Regions from separate parts of the Holdemania filiformis genome, predicted to be linked through region 3. Evidence: predicted binding sites of a transcription regulator. Region 3 holds the regulator's gene; each other region holds the start of a gene.
The links. The regulator Rex, encoded in region 3, represses fermentation and respiration genes when NADH is low (regulators of the CRP and FNR family bind a similar motif). The targets are predictions, from matches to a motif close to GTGAANNNNTTCAC.
Positions count from the first base shown of each region.

Region 1 (2,270 bases), on a different contig from region 3:
ATCGCCCGCAGAATATCCTGCAGCGTGCGGCCATGATCCAGATGCAGCACAAATGGAATTGGACTTTCCAAAAGCCGTGTGCGGACATAGCTGTAAAATTCAGGGCCGCAAAAGTCAAGCTCATTGACGGCGATCGCAATGATCGTCGGCGCTTTCTGCGCCTCCGCTTCTTCCACGACGCAGCGGAAATTCGCGACCTCAGTGACGTTGAAGGCGCCGGCCGCGAAGTGATGTTCTTCCGCGACGGCTAGAAATTCCTGCATGTTCATTAACATGATAAATCCCTCCTGTTTCTGATCAGAACGTAATGTTGACTTCGGCAACTTCGCCGTCGTCAGCCTGCGTATAATCGATGCCGTAGGCTTCCTGGCTCGGTGTTAAACGACGCTTGAGAACAAACAACGCGACACCCATGATAACGCTGCCGATCACTAAAGCAGCGACGAACCCCAGCGGATTGGTAAAAGTCGGGATAACGAACCAGCCGCCATGTGCGACCGGACTCTCGACGCCCCACATCATGCACAGACCACCCGCAATTGAACCGCCCAGAACGCTGGACAGCACCACCCGCCACAGATCATTCATCGCCAACGGGATAACGCATTCGGTAATCATACATACTCCCATCGGGAAGCAGGCTTTCAGGTTTTCCTTTTCATCATTCGTATAAATCGGCTTGCGGAAAAGCTTGCTCAGACCCCAGGCGATCAGCACGCCCATCGGCGGAATCATGCACGCGACCATGTGGCACGCCTTCGGCCCATAAATTCCATCCGCCAGCATTGCCGTTGTATATAAGGAAACCGTCTTGTTGACCGGACCGCCGAAGTCGAACGCCGAACCCGCCGACATGACGAAGCCGTAGACAAACTTGGAACCGGTTGACAGATTCGCCAAAAACTGCGTCATCGCATCCATGAAATACGCGATCGGCGTCCCCAGCACGGTAAACATCAGCACGCCGCAGATTAGCGAAGCGAAGAACGGAATGATCAGAATCGGCATCAATCCCTTCATCGAATCTGGCAGATGAATGTATTTTTTCATGGCATTGACGACATATCCGACTAAGAACGCGCCGACCAATCCTCCTAAGAAACCTGCCTTGATTTCCGCGCTCACCAAACCGACGACCAGGCCCGGCGCAATGCCCGGCTTATCCGCAATGGAGTAGGATATCGCGGCGCAGATGACCGGAATGATCATCGTGGACATCCCCAGATTGCCGACCTTGTAGATGATGTAAGCGAAACTGCCGACGGCGTCCTTGACATTCGGACCGCCGAGAATGACGCCCAGTGCCTGGCAAAGCCCAGCGCCGACGACGACGGGAACCATGAACGAGATTCCAGTCATGATGTGTTTCTTGATGATTTTCCAATTCATTAAATTCTCCCTCTTTTCTAGTTTTTAAATCTTTCTTTCTGTTGCGGATAACGAGAATTGCTTCCGGTTATTTTCAAATACGCTTTCTTCGTCAAACCTTTCACAGTGAGCTTTTCCGACAGACGCTCTCTTCAGCGGTGACTCTTCAACGTCGCTTCAATCTTCTTCAGGAAGCCTTCCGTGTTGCGCATGACATCTTCCGTCCGGCAGCGTACGACCGGTTTGCCTTTGAAGCGTTCTTCCCCCGTGATCTTGACGTCGACCGCTAACAGCACAACGTCGGCATCCGCAATTTCCTGAGCTGTCAGTTCATCCTCAGCGCCGATCGACCCCTGGGTTTCAATCCGGCAGGGATAGCCGCAGGCTTTGGCCGCTTCGATGATTTTCTTCTTCGTGATGTAGGTGTGTGCGATCCCTGTTGGACAGGCAGTAATTCCGACGATCTTCATTCCGATTCCTCCTTTCTTAAAATATTGACGATTTCCTCAACCGTCCGGGCGTGATGGAGTGTGTCAATCACGTCCTTATCCAATAACAGCTGGGCGACATGGGACAGAAGCATAATATGCTGCGACATATCTACGTCGCGAATCGCAAACATAATAATGCAGCGGACCGGTTTGTCGTCAAACGTTTCCCAGCTGACGTCGGTGCGGGTGCGTCCAATCGCAATGACGCTGCGGTTCACGACCGCGGAACGGCCGTGGGGAATCGCAATCCCATCGCCGATTCCCGTAACGCCTTCCGCTTCGCGGTGAACCAGCTCGTCGATAAACGGCTGTTCTTCCCGGATCACTCCGTTTTCATAAAGCATGCGCGTCATCTGCGTGAATACTTCTTCCTTGGTTCCGGCATTTAAGTCCAGATTGACGTTTTCTTCC
Region 1 covers NZ_QRUP01000011.1:35,368-37,637, forward strand. Annotated here, with positions in the region: gene DWY25_RS09855 (ketose-bisphosphate aldolase) at 1-275, opposite strand, end outside; gene DWY25_RS09860 (PTS fructose transporter subunit IIC) at 298-1,389, opposite strand; gene DWY25_RS09865 (PTS fructose transporter subunit IIB) at 1,521-1,838, opposite strand; gene DWY25_RS09870 (PTS sugar transporter subunit IIA) at 1,835-2,270, opposite strand, start outside.
Region 1: a site for Rex is predicted at 1,480-1,493, ahead of DWY25_RS09860 (PTS fructose transporter subunit IIC). Genes of this name have one in related genera too.

Region 2 (2,270 bases), on a different contig from region 3:
ACCGTCCATCCGGGAGTTGGCGACATATGAAATAATTCCGGTGATTGGATTGCAGGTCGGATAAACCTGGATGAACTCCATATCAACTAGCGAAGCCCCGACTTCTTCGGCCATTCTGATCCCATCGCCAGTGCTGATCGCACGAGCTGTCGTCTTAAAGCGTTCATCATAGTTCGCGTTGTACTGCTTGCGCATTTCGACATTGGACGCGAAGCCGCCGGTCGCCAGGATTACGCCCTTAGCCGCATTGAAGGTGATTTGCTGACCATCGTAAGCTGCCCGGATGCCACTGGCCCGGCCTTCATTCATCAGAATTTCTTCGCCTTTGACATTGCACAAAATATCGACACCAGCCGCTTCCGCCGCATCGCGCAGCTTAAAGATCAGCTCGTCGCCATGGTTCCCCACCGGGATCAGCGCCCGCGGGACAGAATGGCCGCCGAACTGCTGAAGACGGTCTGGCATAAATTCGACATGGATATCGTCGATCAGCCAGTTTGTCGCGTCCAGCGCGTTTTCCGCCATGACTTCCACGAGTTCGCGGTTGGCTTCTTGGTCGCCGGAATTGTAGGTATCCTCGGCAAATTTTTCGACACTGTCCTCAATTCCCTTGGCTAACTGATGCTGCGTTCCCGGCGCGTTAAGGCCGCCGCCGGAAACCAGCGTATTGCCGCCGACAGCCGGCGTCTTTTCCAACACGGCAACGTGGGCGCCGTTATTCGCGGCTTCAATTGCCGCGGTCAGACCGGCTCCGCCACCGCCGACGATTACGACATCATAATCGTAGTTGTCTTCCATTTCTGCTTTATCCAGCGATACCTTTGACTCGTTTTTGAAATAGGCGTCATCGGCGCCAGCTTCTTTCAAAGCATTGCGAACCGCGTTTACTACGCCCGCGCTGGAAATTGTGGCGGCTGATACCAAATCGACCTGAGTGCTCTGCGACTGGTTCATCTTTTCCACAAGAGTCTGAATAGCCAGATCGCCAATTCCGGCAGTTTCATCCTCCTCCAGAACACGGATAGTGTTGAGTTTTCCCTCCTCCACCGTGACTTCCACATTGATTTTTCCATTGTGACCTGCAGCGGTTCCAGTGTATGTCCCATCGGTCAGTGACGTTACAGCCGGATCCGGCGACGAAGTTGAATTCTGATTACCGCAAGCAGCCAGCGATAGACAAAGCAAACCCGCCATAAGTAAAGCTAAACATTTCTTCATAAGTTTCCTCCCTGATATGCTAAAAATATAACATATCAGCTTGTGAACGATTTTTCAAATTTTGGCACTTTTGTATAAAAATCTGTACTTCGCTTCCAATGGCTAGTAAGATGCACTCTTATGGCAGACAAAAAAACGGCGATCTTAAACCTCCGCAATCAGAAGATAGCAGAGCCACGATAGGGAGATTCCTTGGTCAGTTATCTGCTTTTTGGATCGAGCCTCTTTTTCTTGTCTTAGAGAGATTGATTTCACTGGGCACGCAAAGATCATAAAGTCAAAGGAGATCTTGTCATCAGACTAACCGATGCAGAACATGTCAATCCATTAAGGATTAAATCTGCGCTGCATGTTCGGTTTTATACCTAAAAGAAAACCAGCGGCGGCCTCAGATTCCTTGATCTGAACGCTTCACTGGTTTTTACGCTTGTCGCCTTTTAAATTAATTTCCTGCCTATGCCCCTTAAGGCCGGCATTCGGCGTTTCGCTCATACGCGTCAATTTTGTAATTCAGCCGTTCCAATGTTTCATTCATCTCGCGGATGCGTTCGATCAGCTGTTCCCGCTGTTCGATTAACAGCTGTTTGCGGGCCTGGATTGTTTCATCGCCCTTCTGATATAAAGCGACATACTCGATCAAGACCTCGATCGGAAGGCCCGCCTGCCGCATACATTTAATGAACTCTACCCAGCGGCAGTCCTCCTCGGTGTAATCGCGGATTCCGCTGGACGTGCGGTTCACCCGGGGAAGCAGACCGACGCGCTCATAATAACGCAGCGTATCCTGGGTTAAATCATATTTCTTACTGACTTCAGCAATGTTCATCTTGAATCTCCTTTCCTCTTTATTCAGCTTAACCCCAACTTTTCTTTCATGATGAAAGCCGGAATCTTATTTACCGAACACGTTGACCGCCTGCCGCATATTCTCAGTGACTTCCACGTCAAAGGGGCAGCGATTTTCACAGGCATGGCAGCGGATGCACTCGGAAGCCGTATGTTCCAAGACTGCGTAATGTTCCCGTACCGTCTCCGGCATTTCCCCCTGCGCC
Region 2 covers NZ_QRUP01000003.1:191,579-193,848, forward strand. Annotated here, with positions in the region: gene DWY25_RS04135 (flavocytochrome c) at 1-1,218, opposite strand, end outside; gene DWY25_RS04140 (MerR family transcriptional regulator) at 1,682-2,044, opposite strand; gene DWY25_RS04145 (aldo/keto reductase) at 2,111-2,270, opposite strand, start outside.
Region 2: a site for Rex is predicted at 1,460-1,473, ahead of DWY25_RS04135 (flavocytochrome c). Genes of this name have one in related genera too.

Region 3 (2,270 bases):
CCAGAAACCGTGAGGTTTGCCTTCTTGCCGAAGAAGTCCTCTTCATAGTTGCCGTCATCGCGGGTAGTGACGGTAAAGACCTCGCCTGCGCCTTCTGCGTCGTTGCCGGTAATGATCGGGGCGTTAACGTAGACAAAGCCCTGATCCTGGAAAAACTCGTGAATCGCCATCGCCAGGACGGAGCGGACGCGGAAAACCGCGTTGAACGTGTTGCTGCGCGGACGCAGATGTCCGATCTCGCGCAGATACTCAAACGAATGCCGTTTTTTCTGCAACGGGTAGGTGTTGTCGCAGGCGCCTTCCAAAATCACTTCTGTGACCTGCAGCTCAAATGGCTGCTTCGCCTGCGGGGTCAGTACGACTTTCCCCGTAACAGTCAGCGCCGTGCCTGTCAGATATTTGGATACATCCTGAAAATTGGCCAGATCGGAAGAGTAAACAAGCTGAGCGTTGCGGAAATACGTTCCATCGTTCAGCTCGATAAACCCGATCGAACCGTTGTTGCGGTTGGTTCTGACCCATCCCTGCAGCTGGGCATACTCGATCTGATCGGTTTCCATGGTGCTGCCGGAACAAGCCATTTCGTAGAGTTCTCTGACGGTCATGAATGTAAGCATACTTTTCTCCTTTTGTCTATTTATAAATAAAAAAACGTTCCTGATTAAGGAACGTTGAACAACGTGGTGCCATCCTCATTCGCCCGAATGATCGCAAAATCACCAGGCCTCAGGGTGCGTTAACGCCGCCGACGGGATCGTCTACTTTCAGTTCTCCGATCCGGCTCCCAGAGTGTTCCGCATTCCCTGACTGAACTCCGGCTTTCACCCTGCCCGGCTCGCTGTGCTTCAGTAATGGGATCGTTCTCTTTTCGCTGCCTTCTACTTTTTCATGTTGTTGGTTTCAAAAACCAATTCCTGGATCGTTGAAACGACGTCGATCGGCTTGACCAGAACTCCCTTAGGAACCTGGAAATGCTCGTGCGAGAAATCAACAATCCCGGTAATGCCGCATTCGATCAGACGATCGGCCGCGTCCTGAACATTCGATGAAACGCACAGGATCGCAATCCGGCAGCCTTCCGGAATCTTATCCTTCATTTCATCAACGTGGTAAACCGGAATCGGCGTTTTCCCGACAGACTCCGGACGGATGTCAAAGGCACATACAATCTCGCCGACAACATGGTTCCAGCGATTGTAATTCATTAAAGCTTTCCCAAGGTTGCCTGCTCCGACAAGAATAATCTTCTCGTCGAATCCCATGCCCAACTGTTCGTTGAATATTTCAATCAGGCGGTCAACGTCATAGCCATAACCTTGCTTCCCCAGCGATCCCAGGAATGAGAAATCCCGGCGGATCGTCGTGGACTCAATGGCCACATATTCCGAAAGCTCCTTGGACATGATCCGGGTTACGCCGGAATTTTTGAGTTTGCGTAAAGCTTTCAGATAGATTGGATAACGCTGCAGTGTAGCCTTAGGGACTGACTTTGTTGGCATACTATCAACCCCTTCTGCATTATTCTAGCACACTTGTTTTAAATTGTGAATGATTTAATGAATTGAACTTGTTTCAATTTCCATCGACGGGTTCGCGGCGATGTCCAATGAGCCGTTTAAACCGTGCGTATACGCTGTCCAGCCGGCGGCGCCGATCATCGCGGCATTGTCCGTACAGCACCATAACGGCGGAATCGTCAGATGAACCTCCGGCGTTTCCTGAATCATCTCCGAGATTTTCTCACGCAGGCGGGAATTCGCCGCGACGCCGCCTGCCAATACGACCTGCTTCGGTTTAAATTCTTTAACTGCCTGCATCGTCTTTTTCAGCAGCGTGTCAAGCGCCGCTTCCTGGAAAGCGTAGGAAAGATCTTCCTTGTTCAGTTCCTCGCCCTTTTTATTTTCCCGGTCGATCAGCTGCAGGACCGCCGATTTCAAACCGCTGAAGGAAAAATCAAGCGGCTTCTCGGTCTTCGGCTTCGGCAAGGTGTAATGCGGATGTCCCTGTTTTGCCATTTTATCAATGACCGGACCACCCGGATACCCGGTTCCCATCACTCGGGAAACCTTGTCATACGCCTCGCCGATCGCATCGTCCTGCGTTGTGCCGAGAATCTCAAACGACCACTCATCTTTCATCCAAACCAGCTCGGTATGACCGCCGGACACCACCAGCGCAATCATCGGGAAGCGCAGTTCGTCGACGAAGCGGTTGGCGTAAATATGTCCGATGATGTGATGCAGCGGGATCAGCGGTTTATCGTAATACCA
Region 3 covers NZ_QRUP01000001.1:407,798-410,067, forward strand. Annotated here, with positions in the region: gene asnS (asparagine--tRNA ligase) at 1-617, opposite strand, end outside; gene DWY25_RS02055 (redox-sensing transcriptional repressor Rex) at 879-1,499, opposite strand; gene tsaD (tRNA (adenosine(37)-N6)-threonylcarbamoyltransferase complex transferase subunit TsaD) at 1,554-2,270, opposite strand, start outside.